3 regions of the Paenibacillus sp. Lou8.1 genome follow, and region 3 is predicted to be linked to each of the others. Evidence: riboswitches for the same ligand, from Rfam matches in the RefSeq annotation. Region 3 holds a riboswitch; each other region holds the start of a gene.
The links. A riboswitch is a leader RNA that binds a small molecule or an ion and turns the genes downstream of it on or off. The one in region 3 is predicted to bind cobalamin.

Region 1: another riboswitch for cobalamin. It lies ahead of NLX78_RS05730 (ABC transporter substrate-binding protein); the one in region 3 lies ahead of metE (5-methyltetrahydropteroyltriglutamate--homocysteine S-methyltransferase).
Region 2: another riboswitch for cobalamin. It lies ahead of NLX78_RS20880 (ABC transporter substrate-binding protein); the one in region 3 lies ahead of metE (5-methyltetrahydropteroyltriglutamate--homocysteine S-methyltransferase).

The regions. Positions count from the first base shown of each region.
Region 1 covers NZ_JANAVN010000003.1:187,213-191,495, forward strand. Annotated here, with positions in the region: gene NLX78_RS05725 (hypothetical protein) at 1-678, opposite strand, end outside; cobalamin riboswitch at 1,763-1,966, shown strand; gene NLX78_RS05730 (ABC transporter substrate-binding protein) at 2,184-3,764, shown strand; gene nikB (nickel ABC transporter permease) at 3,780-4,283, shown strand, end outside.
Region 2 covers NZ_JANAVN010000015.1:159,902-164,184, reverse strand. Annotated here, with positions in the region: gene cbiB (adenosylcobinamide-phosphate synthase CbiB) at 1-738, shown strand, start outside; gene NLX78_RS20885 (histidine phosphatase family protein) at 783-1,541, shown strand; cobalamin riboswitch at 1,664-1,857, shown strand; gene NLX78_RS20880 (ABC transporter substrate-binding protein) at 2,066-3,073, shown strand; gene NLX78_RS20875 (FecCD family ABC transporter permease) at 3,070-4,116, shown strand; gene NLX78_RS20870 (ABC transporter ATP-binding protein) at 4,113-4,283, shown strand, end outside.
Region 3 covers NZ_JANAVN010000007.1:283,399-287,681, reverse strand. Annotated here, with positions in the region: gene metE (5-methyltetrahydropteroyltriglutamate--homocysteine S-methyltransferase) at 1-1,854, opposite strand, end outside; cobalamin riboswitch at 2,017-2,212, opposite strand; gene nrdG (anaerobic ribonucleoside-triphosphate reductase activating protein) at 2,396-2,893, opposite strand; gene NLX78_RS12625 (anaerobic ribonucleoside triphosphate reductase) at 2,890-4,283, opposite strand, start outside.

The DNA.
Region 1 (4,283 bases), on a different contig from region 3:
GAGCATAGTGGACTGTTTCTTGGTTGCGATGTCTCTTTGTTTATCTCGTCCATTTTCGGAAAATTGGGAAATGTACGTTGCGCTTTTGCTAGAGTTGTAAGATACAGACCAAGTATTCATATCCTGATTTTCATCATGTAAGAACTGCATTGTATGAGTCGATTTATTGTAGAAAATCGTTTTAAGTGTACGTTCTCCTTTTTTGACCGCAGCTAGAACAAGTGGACCTTCTGGAGTAGTTGGCACTATACGATTAATGGCAAATAAATTATCGGATAATTGTTCAGTTTTTTTTGAATTTAAGTCGTACGAAAATAGTTGGTCTCCCTTATCATCCACATCGGCAGAGTAATAAATTTTGTGATCAGGTAAGGACACCACGGAAAGTGGGTATTGAGAGGTATAAGGAACATCGGCCAGTTTGGTCATTTTTTTACTGCTTAAGTCATACGTCATGACCCGCATAACCATACCTTTATCTGTATTTTTCCCATTCATATATTCTGTATAAGTCATAGATAGGTATTGGCCTTGTTCTGAAGGAATTGTTTTTTTGCTTGATTGAACTTCTTTTGATGGGATTGACTGCGTTGATGGAGAAGAAGATGGTGAGCAGGCAGACAATAGAGTTGGAACGAGCAAGAAAACTATAATGAAGCGAAAGCTGCTTGTTTTCAAAAGGAAACATCCTTTCTAAGATGAAGAATTTAATAAATCGATTAATAAAATACGGAAAAGGATAGGGTGTAGGCCCCATCCTTGTTCCAGCATGAAGATATTAGAACGTATAAAAATATCTTCCCGAAAATGAGAGAGACGAACTCCATGTTAAGCCTAAATCCTGTACACCTGTTTTCCAAATATCAATAACAGCATCTGGCAGGCTTCCATTATCGGCTTTATAAAAAGTATAAGCGACATCATTGTCAGTGTTTCTTACAGAGATTTTAGTATTAAACTTCGGATTATCAATAGCTCCTTTTGTTGCGCAATCGCCTCTTTGTAGTGAATTGGAATTTTCACCTGTAGAGTCCGTAAAGTTTGTCCCTCTTCCTGTGCCTTGAACCTCACCGCTCGAAGTTCCGGTGATGACAATTTCATTATTATGTGCTCCGTATGTATAAGTCTCAGGTGCTTTGCGTGTTCCGCGTGGTTCCCCAAATGAATACTAGGAGCTTGATAATCTACTAGAAGAATTTGCTAGAGTGGTAGGAAGGGGCATGGTATAATCTAAATTATGGATTTTGAATAGTGGTGGATGTTTTCGGACCACGGTGCAGCTTCCCGAAAGGGGGTGAAGCCGATGGTCACACTTGTATCGTGCTACGATGTGTTGCGTTGGATGGTTACGTTACTAAGCCTGGTGTTTAGTATTCGTAAACTTTATCGCTGGCTGCGTCGGAAATTTCGGAACAAGCGAAAACCCACCGCGTAATTAGGTTAGGCGCCTAACGGTGGGTTTAGCTAAGTATTTAGCGCGCCGTGGTGGTGATCCACAGCCTTTCAAGTCCTAAGAGTCTTTGCCGTTGGCGCGGCGAAGACTCTTTTTAGTATACGGACACGAAGGTTATCTCTATACCTAATTTTAGCACGTTCATTTCGTGCACGCAATGAATAGCCATTACCTTCATTCTCGCCATATTGTTCAAATTTAAATTATTGTGCAGCATTTATTGACAAGCCTGTGACAACAAAATAAGATCGTAATGGAAAGAAATAAAGGAAGAAAACAGGTGTGAGCCGGACGACTCTATGTACGGGGTTTTGTTGAGACCATGTGGATAGTTGTTGAGCGTGTTCACTTAAAAGGGAAGTTCGGTTGATTCCGACACGGGCCCGCCACTGTATACAGGCATCAGCAGGATACTGCTGGAGCTTTCAGAACAGCCACTGGAACTGTGAAGAACCGGGAAGGCCTGAAAGATACGCTTGGAGTCAGGAGACCTGCCTGTTTTGACATCACTGTCAGACCCACGGGATGCTGGGGAGGTGGTTAGGCGTGCTGCATACGGAATGTCTGAAACCGATCTGATCCCTTCTATGTTTTTGGAGTTGGCTTCGAGGTGTGTTTTGACATTTTATAATGAAAGCATTTCTGACTGCTGATCAAGTGGTCCGGAATGCTTTTTTCGCGTTTTGCGTTAGGTTTATATGATTTTACAAGATAGAGGGGGATTCATCGAATGATTAGCAATCGTAGCAGGCGCTCATGGTTGATATGTACAGGGGTGATGCTGTTACTGGCAGTTATGGCTCTTTCGGGATGTACTAGCAATAAGACGTCGAATAGCTCCGGCAAAGATGAGAACGCGTCAGCACAACAAACAGCGACAGGTAAAAAGCTGGTAATGGCGTATACATGGAAACCGTCAGGTGTTGACCCGCACGGAGATAATAGCTGGGATGTGATGCGATCCGGTGCAGGTGAGACACTGGTACGTTTGAATGAAAAGCTGGAGCCTGTGGCTTGGCTGGCAAAGGAGTGGAAGCAGGATAGTCCTACAGTTTGGACGTTCAGCTTGCAGGATAAAGTCACTTTTCATAATGGAAAGAGTATGGATGCAGCAAGTGTAAAAGCATCTTTGCTACGCTCTATCGAGAAAAGCCATCTGGCGAAGGATTTACTGAATGTGAAGTCCATTGATGTAAGCGGCCCGCTGGCCTTAAAGATCACGACAAACCAGCCGAATGCGGCGTTGGTGTCCAATCTAGCTGATCCATCGACGATTGTACTGGATGTGGCATCGATGAAAGATGAGCAGAGCTACCCAGCGATGACAGGCGCCTTTAAAATCAAAGCGTTCAACAAGGACCAATCCTTGATCGTAGAGCGTTATGACGGATATTGGGGCGAGAAGGCACGATTGGCTGAAGCGACGATGAAGTTCATTACGGACGGGAATTCGCGCCTGATGGCGCTGCAATCCGGCGAGGTGGACGTAGCGACGGATATTCCGGTTGATAACGCAGAGGTACTGAAAAAGAACGACAAGCTACAAGTGCTGTCGGCTCCCTCCTTGCGCACCCATATGCTCGTGTACAATATGGAATCCCCAGTATTCAAGGATGCGGCGAACCGTAAGGTGGTAGACAGCCTGATTCCACGCACATCGATTGTGAGCGCCGTCATGAGGGGCTTCGGTACGGAAGCAAGCAGTCCGTTCCCGAGCATTCTTCCCTTCGGTAAAGTTGAGCGTAAAGCGCTGGACGGAACGGCGGATCAGCTGTTAACGAAGGATGGCTGGCAGAAGGATGCCCAAGGGACATGGACTAAGCAAGGCAAGCCGTTCGAGGTTACGCTGCTGACTTTTCCTCAGCGTCCGGAGCTCTCTGTTATGGCTGAGGTCATCCAAAGCCAATTGCTGAAAGAGGGAATCCAGGTCAAGATTCGCAAGGTGGAAAATATCGACGAGGCGTTGACCAAAAACGATTGGGATTTTGCTATGTACAGTATGCTTACTGCTCATACAGGAGAGCCACAATATTTTATGGACATGTTTTATTCTTCGAAAAGTGAAGCCAATGTAAGCCGTTATAGTTCCAAACCGCTGGAGAGTATTCTTAACAGCTTGAAGCTGGCGAAGGATACAGCGCAGCGTAATGCTGTGACACTACAAGCGCTGGATATCATCAATACGAATTTGCCACAGTCGTTCATTGTGCATCCTGACAATGTGTTCGGTGTGAAAAAAGGGGTAGAGGGTTTTACACCCCATCCGATCGAGTATTACTACATTACAGCGCAATCCGATATTGCGGAATAACGAGCGGCGTATCCTATGATTCGTTTTATACTGAAACGTGTGGCGCAGCTGCTCATCATTGTATTCGTTGTATCCACGCTGACTTTTGTATTGATGCGGCTGGCTCCTGGAGACCCTGCTACCATTTTGCTCACCGCGCATAATGTTCCTGCCTCTGAGGAGGCGTTGACGACGCTACGGCAGGAACTGGGCTTAAACGAACCGCTTCATATTCAATATGTGAACTGGCTGCGGGATGTGTTCACAGGGCATTGGGGCACCTCGTATGTATCCAAGGAATCCGTGCTAGCCGAACTGTGGAACAGACTGCCTGCTACTGTGGAGCTAGCTGCTGCGGGCTTTGCCGTCATGACGGTGCTTACGCTGGGGTTGGGGCTGGCTGCCTCGCTAAAAATTAGCGGCCCATTGGATCGTCTGGGCAGGCTGTTCGCCCTGCTGGGATCGTCGATCCCCTCTTTTTGGCTTGGGTTTCTGTTGATCTATCTATTCTCCGTTCGCTTGGGCTGGCTCCCATCCATG
Region 2 (4,283 bases), on a different contig from region 3:
TGGATTCATCCGTGGTTGTCTGTCGGCGCAGAAATGGTGCTGATTGCGACCACGATTGCTTCCAAAGGACTAAAGGATGCAGGAATGGCCGTATACCGAGCGTTGCAGGCGGATGATCTGGCAGCGGCACGGCGGGAGCTGGGCATGATTGTCGGGCGGGATACGCAACAGCTTGATGAGCCTGAGATTGTACGTGGTACGGTTGAAACGGTCGCTGAAAATATCGTGGACGCGATTATTTCCCCGCTTTTTTATGCCCTGATCGGAGGAGCACCCTTGGCGCTGGCTTATCGTGCTGTGAATACGCTCGATTCCATGGTTGGCTATAAAAATGAAAAGTATCTGCATTTAGGCTGGGCTTCAGCACGTCTAGATGATGTGGCTAACTACATTCCGGCACGCCTGACAGCGGCAATGCTTGTCGTAGCGGCGTGGATGTACAAGCGAGATGCTGCTAGAAGCTGGCGCACAGTCAAGCGAGACGCTCGTCTGCACCCAAGCCCGAACAGTGGCTTCCCGGAATCAGCTGTTGCTGGAGCACTGGGGATTCGTCTTGGAGGCTATAATGTGTATCATGGCGTACGCTCTTTTCGTGCATACATGGGCGATTGGATACGACCGCTAGAGTCGAAAGATATACGGCATACAATCCAGCTGATGTTCGCCGTGTCCAGTATGTTCGTAGGATTGTGTTTGTTAGGAGCCGCAGGTTGTTTTGCCTTGGGATGGGTGCGGTGAGGGTGAGGCGTGACACACTGAATAATGATCGAGCAGGAAGTGACATGATCTTGAAGCAAGATATAGCAGCAAAAAGGACGGTAGAATACGTACAAAGTCCGAACTCACAGGAGGATAAGGTGCCATATGATGCTAAAGAAGATCTGCATTGGGACATGGAACTCGTGTTAGTTCGTCACGGCACAACCTTATGGAATAAGGAACGTCGATATATGGGACACTCCGACTTAGGTTTGCTACCAGGAGCAGAACAGGAATTAAAGCCTTTGCAAGAAGAATTGCAGGGGCAGTCCTTTGCTCGAATCTATTGCAGCGATTTAATGCGATGTCGCCAGACCTTGCAGATCATTGTGCCGGAGTCAGAATTGACGTCTGGAGGTTCCCTATCTACTATGTCTCCTATGATGGAACCACGTCTGCGAGAGCTTCATTTTGGCGAGTGGGATGGAAAAACGTATGACATGCTCAAGGATGTGTCGTTGTATCGCGCTTGGATTGATGAGCCGCAACGGATAACCCCTCCTGGAGGAGAGTCTTGGACAGATTTTGTGAATCGTTTGCGGAAATTTCTTGACTCTCTGTATGAATGGCGTGTTGCTATGGAAGTTCAACCCATGGATTTGACTGCTGCGCCGCCCTCTGTTTTGGTCGTTACGCATGGTGGCGTAATTCGTCAGTTAGCTTGCATGCTGATACCGGGCCATGATTTTTGGAGTCTGAATCCGAAGCCGGGAGAAGCATTTAGGATTCAATTGAGGCTGGCAGGACCGCACAATTACATAGCGGAAATGCTCCCTCATTAGGTTAGACACCAGCGGGTAAAGAGGCTGTTTGGGTTGTAAGCCGCCTCATTTTAACCTATAATCATCAAGTAAAAGAACGGCTTGACTACCACTACATCAAATATCCAGCAGACGAGGTCGGCGCAGTGTGATGAAACTATGGTTTCCCTTGCCTGCGCTGTTAAAAGGGAAGTCGGTGTAAGTCCGGCGCGGTCCCGCCACTGTAAATGGAAACATGCCGGTTAGTCCTGCTTTATGTGCTACTAAGCATATGAAGGAATTTCAGGACATGCATCTTACCATAAGTCAGGATACCTGCCCGTCCGCCTGTCACCATAATCCTTCGAGGAAAGGATGACGTGTTCGCAGTGACTGTCCGTGCGGAAAGAAGCTGCCGCCTGCGCACAATCTGCGCTAACGTGACCCCTGTGTCCTAATATGAGGATGCGGGGTTTTTTTGATAGGAAAAGAAGGCTGGATTTAGAAGATATCTGATGATGCTCAAGTAACGCTCTTAACGATTTTTTTATGAAGGGGTGCAAATCATGGCAGGAAAAAAAATAAAGGTTTGGACAACAGGTCTATTGGTTCTGATTTTGGCAGTTGTGCTGAGTGCATGTGGCTCTAATGGAAAAAATGCTGAAAATAAAGAGAATCAGACTTCTGCACAGCAGCCAGGAAAGACCGTAACCGCACAAGAGCCTCCGGGCAAAACAGTTTACCCACTCACAGTTAAGGATGCAACAGGACAGGAATTTACATTCAAAAAAGCGCCGGATAAAATCGTTTCCGTCTCCCCGGCAGAAACCGAGGCGCTGTTCGCCATCGGGCTGGATAAGGAAATAGTTGGCGTCTCCGACTACTCTGATTACCCGGCAGCAGCTACGAAAAAGCCTAAAGTGGGCGGTATTATGAAACCGAACGAAGAGGCGATCATTGCTGCTAACCCGGAAGTCGTTTTTGCAGGGATATCACTTAGTGAACAGGCTACGACCAAGCTGCGCGACATGGGAATTATGATTTTTAAAACGGAACCGAAGACAGTTGAAGATGTCATAGCTAACATCGAATTGTATGGAAAAATCACCGATCATCAGAAAGATGCGAGAGCGGTGACTGACAAGATGAGGGCAGATGTAGCGGAAGTGAAAGAAGGAGTTAAAAATATCGGTAAAGGGCAGAAGCTGCGGGTATACGTCGAGTTTTCACCAGGCTGGACAGTTGGTAAAGGCGAGTTTATGGACGAGCTGATTACGTTGGCGGGCGGCGAAAATGTAGGTGCCACGCAGAAGGGGTGGTACCAAATTAGTGAAGAAAATATTATTGCTGCGAACCCTGACGTGATTTTGTACAGCAAAAGTGTCAAGGACGACAAAACTGGCCAGACGCTCGGCGAAATCATTAAAGCTCGCAGTGGATGGGATCAAATATCGGCTGTTCGCCATAACCGGGTGTTTGCCGTGGATGATAATTTGATCAGTCGTCCGGGTCCACGCGTAACGGAAGGTCTCAAGGAAGTGGCCAAGGGCGTGTATCCTGAAATTTTCAAATGAACCGTAAACTGATCGGCTTTGGAGGGACAGGTCTTGTCCTGCTGTTGCTGACGCTGCTGCTCTGTCTTGGCATCGGCTCGGCCAAGCTTCCGGTCAGCCAGATCACGGGCATTCTGGTTAACCACCTTCCGTGGTTAGGCGATACGTTTACACCGGATTGGAATACATCCTCAGAGCAGATTATTTTGAAGGTCAGATTGCCACGAGTGTTACTGGGAATGTTGGTAGGAGCAGCGCTGGCGCTGGCGGGAGCCGGATTTCAGGGTGTGCTGCGTAATCCTTTGGCTGATCCGTATACACTGGGGGTATCCTCGGGGGCTTCGGTAGGAGCGGCAGTACTGATCTATTGGGGCCTTCAATTTTCATTTGTTGGCATATGGACGCTGCCGCTAGTGGCATTTACGACCGGAATGCTGACGCTGTGGATGGTGCTAACGTTGGCACGGGAAGGTGGAAAAATTCCGACACAAAGTCTCATTTTGTCGGGTGTGGTGATGCAATCCTTTCTAGGAGCAGTTGTTTCCTTTCTGACAGCCATGTCGAAGGAGACGGTCAATGAAATATTGTACTGGACGATGGGAAGTCTTAGTCTGCGCGGTTGGTCATATACAGGAATCCTTTTACCTTATGTGGTCATAGGACTGGTATTTCTATGGAACCGGGCACGTGTGCTGAATATTTTGGCTTTGGGTGAACGTCAGGCGGCTCACATGGGAGTTCATGTAGATGCGACGAAGCTATCTGTCCTGATCATTTCCACGCTGCTGACAGCTGCCGCTGTCTCGGTATGTGGAGTGATTGGCTTTGTGGGACTTGTTGTACCGCATATCATTCGTCTGGTGACAGGTCCTGATTACCGGATGATTGTTCCATTATCTGCGCTCGGTGGAGCCATTTTTATGGCTTGGGCGGATACGGCGGCTCGCACGTTGTTATCCCCCACGGAAATTCCTCTGGGCGTGATGACGGCCTTTGTTGGGGCACCGTTCTTCGCATATCTCCTGTATCGGAACAAGAAGCTGCGCAGGGGGGAACTGCTGTGACAGAACAAAGTGAATCACAGAAAGTGCGTGATCGGGCATTAGAGGTAGCGGGTCTGACACGTGCCTATGGAGAATTCCATGCGTTAAAGAATATAAGCTGGAGCGTCGACGAAGGAACTTGGTGGGGGATTATTGGTCCGAACGGCAGTGGAAAATCGACCTTGCTG
Region 3 (4,283 bases):
ACGAATTGCAGGCTCATCGACCTGAATCATGCCGATGCCCGCTTGTTCCAGTGCCTCTACCTCTGCCCGTAATGCCAGAGCCAACTGTAAAGCAACTTGACTGCGTGGAATGTCATTACGTTCGAAAGACCAGTTCAAAATGGTCACAGGACCCGTAAGCATTCCCTTAACAGGTTTGGAAGTTAACGATTGGGCGAATGCCGTTTCTTCCACGGTCATGGGCTGATCGAAGGAAACGTCTCCGTATATAATCGGCGGTTTGACACAGCGGGAGCCGTAGGACTGCACCCATCCGTTTTGCGTAAAAGCAAAGCCGTTCAGCTTTTCGCCAAAAAATTCAACCATGTCGGTCCGCTCAAATTCCCCATGTACAAGCACGTCAATGCCAATGTCCTCTTGGATATCAATCCATTCCTTAATTTGCTGTTGGATGAACGTTCGATATTGCTCGGCAGACCATTCTCCTTTGCGATAGTGCAGGCGGGCCTTGCGGATCTCGGCGGTTTGCGGGAAGCTACCAATGGTCGTCGTAGGCAGTGGAGGCAACTTCAGCTTATTTTGCTGAATCTCACGACGCTCGGCGAAAGGAACGCTGCGTGACAGAGGCTCTTTGGCCAACAGGTCGGCCAGATCGGCAGCTGTCTGTACGCGTGCCGCTGAACTGTTGAAACGGGCTACCGCATCTGCACTTTGTCCAAGCTTGGTGAGTGCGGATGGATCGTGTTTGCCAAGTGCAGCCGTCAGGATGGCGATTTCCTCTAGCTTTTCATCAGCAAAGGCCAGCGCTTGTACCAGCTCCTTGTCCAGCTTGTGCTCTGCCTCCAGGCTGACTGGCACATGAAGCAGACTGCATGATGGCTGTACGATAAGCTGCTCGGCAGTGGTCTGTTCTGCTAACTGACCCAGCAGAGCAGCTACAGCGTTCAGGTCGCTGCGCCATATATTGCGTCCGTCAATGACACCAGCGCCCAGCGTTTTTCCTTTAGGGAAGCCATGCTGCAATATATGCTGAAGATTTTCGCCATCATCATATACAAAATCAAGACCCAGCCCCTGTACCGGAAGTGCGGACAGACGCTCATAATGATCTAGGCTGCCAAAGTAGGTTTGCAGCATTATATTTAAGGAGGGCGCAGCCTGGTTCAAAGCTTCATAGACTTCCTGAATAATGTCCAGATCCTCTACTGGGAATGAGGTGGTCAGGACAGGTTCATCGATTTGGACCCACTGAACACCTTCTGCTGCTAGTTCAGACAGGACACGGGTGTATAAAGGCAGGAAGGTTCTTATAATAGAGGCAAGCTCCTTACGATCATAGCCTTTGGAAAGGGTAACGAATGAATAGGGGCCGATGAGGACCGGTTTCCCATCAATACCTAGTTCTTGTTTTGCTTCACGATAAGCCTGTAAAGGTTTATTTTCAGTGAACACCGGAACTGCGTTCGCCAATTCAGGAACGATGTAGTGATAATTGGTATTCATCCATTTGGTCATTTCACTGGCGGTTGCTCCCTTCTGTCCACGAGCGATCCCGAAATACACGGACAGAGGAACCGGACCCGCGGGACGATAGTTGAACCGTCCGGGAACCAGACCGAACATCACAGATGTATCCAGCATGTGATCGTAATAGGAGAAGTCTCCGACAGGAATGCGATCAATCCCCTTATTGCGCTGCTTGCTCAGATGCTCCAACCGTAATTTTTTCATTTCCGTCTGCAGTTCGCTTTCGTTAATGCTGCCGTTCCAGAAGCGTTCCAGTGCTTTCTTCCATTCCCGATTTTCGCCGATACGCGGATATCCCAGATTACTGCTAATTAAGCCGGACAATTCAGGCCATTCAATAATGGACATGTACTTTTCCTCCTAGTGGGTAGCTGTTTTATTTTTACGTACCAAAAAAAGGCATTCTTCCCCCCAAGGTTAAAAATAAGTAGGGGAAAGAATGCCTCCGTGATTAAAAAATCAAAAATACGGCGACTGCTCTTAACACCTCCCTATCTTCCGTAGGTACTTGCGATGTTGTTAAAATAGGCAGGTCTCCTGACTTACGGATCATGACACTCAGCATTCCTTCCCGGTCTGTGGACCAGTGGATATATGAACAGCTGAAAGTTCCCCGTTTACAGTGGCGGGACCGTGCCGGATTTGCACCGGCTTCCCTTTTAAGCCTGATCTGAATAGAACAGACACCTATCTCCAAGCTATGCGGTTAAGGTATGACGAATAATTATGCACTCGTATACTTGTTCACCATCATAAGTGAAACTTACAGGATGCGCAATAGAAACTCCAATGGAATCTGTTAGCCATATGAAAAAAAGACAAGCCTTACCCATGATGGGGGCTTGTCTTAGATTAGATATAGCATCTTGCTTGCTGGGTAAGCATCGCCTTATGTCAATGAAACGACATAACCTGCCTGAATACTGGCTTTCACATCTACCAGACGCTGGTTGCGACTGCCCCGGAAGGGAAGGGTCAGGTCCTTTTGCTGTTCTACAAAACGACCGTCCACAATCACATCGCACAAAAGCGCCAGTTCCTGTCGCTCCGGATCTGTGAGTAGATCTTCATAGACAAAGCCAGTGTAAGCCCACACGGTTCGGTCGGGACAGGCTTCGCGGAAGTCACGCACAAATTGCGAGCATTCTGCTGCTGAGAAAAACGGGTCTCCCCCGCAGAGAGTCAGTCCATCCAACAACGGATTTTCCATGATGTCACGAATGACCTCCTGTTGTCGTTGGGGGGTGAATGGCTCGCCTGCACGGAAGCTCCACGACGCTGGATTAAAGCATCCAGGACAGGCATGACGGCAACCGCTAATGAACACAACGGTGCGCAGGCCGTATCCTTCGTTCAGAGATTCCGGAATGTAGCCACACAAATTCACTTATGTTTCACCCGGTCTCGAACTTCTGCCTGTTTTGCGGCATTAAAGCGAACGGTATAATCTCCTGTCAGATATCCGGTTACCCGACGTAAGCGCTGAAAGTGTGTGTGCTCCTCATCTGTGCCACATTGGGGGCAGCTTGTCCCGATAATCCCTTCATAACCACATTCCGTACAACGATCCACCGGATGGTTGATGGAAAAGTAGCCGATGTTCTGATGCAGCGCATACTGAACAATTTTAAGAAACGCATCCGGGTTATTCCGCGCATTACCGTCCAGCTCAATGTATGAAATCGCACCAGCGTTGCATAGGTTATGGAACGGAGCTTCCAAGCTGATTTTACGAGCAGCCGGGAGCGTATAATACACGGGAATATGAAAAGAATTCGTGTAATATTCTCGATCATTTACTTCAGGAATAATCCCGAAATCACGTTGATCCAGCAATGTGAACTTGCCCGACAGACCTTCGGCAGGCGTAGCGAACAATGTAATATTTAAATTGTGATGTTCACTCATTCGATCGCAATACACGCGCATGGAAGTGATGATTCGCTGTGCCTCTCGGTATACAAAATCATCCTCCCCGTGGTGTTTCCCGTATAGTGCCTTCATGCACTCAGCCAGCCCGATGAACCCAATCGAAAGCGTACCGTGTTTTAGTACGCCTCCCACCTTATCATCTGGTGCCAGTTGTTCTCCACCTTCCCATACCCCTTCGCGCATCATAAAGTCCGAGGCTTTGGCCGGTTGGCTGGTCTGGATTTGATAGCGATGAATTAGGCCATCTACCGCAATGCGCATAACTTCTTCTAGTCTCGCATCAAAGCGATCACGGTCAGGTGTCAGGCGTTTGCCTGTGCAAATACCATATTCAATGCCAAGCCGCACCAGATTAATGGTATTGAAGGAGAGATTCCCCTTGCCACTTTGCCGGTTTCTACCGAAACGGTCAGAAATGGTGCGGGTACGGCAACCCATTGTCGCTATAATGGTATCTGGATCATCAGCACGGTAAAAAGGCAGGTTGAAGGTGGCATCCACATTCACAAAATTGGGATACATCCGTCTGCTAGAGCATTCTACCGCCCGTAAGAACAAATCATAATTGATGTCGCCTTCTGCCTGGTTGATTCCCTCTTTACATTGGAAAATATGTTGTGGAAAAATAGGAGTTTCCCCGCTGCCCAAGCCGCGAATGGTGGCCTCCAGCAGCGATTGAGTAACAAGCCGTCCCTCAGCAGACGTGCACATTCCGTAATTCAGTGAAGTGAATGGAATCTGTCCCCCCGCCCGACTGCTCATGGTGTTCAGGTTATGAATGAGCGATTCAGCAGCCTGCCGGGTTTCCGTCTCCGTTTCTTCGCGTGCGAATGCGTAGGAACGAG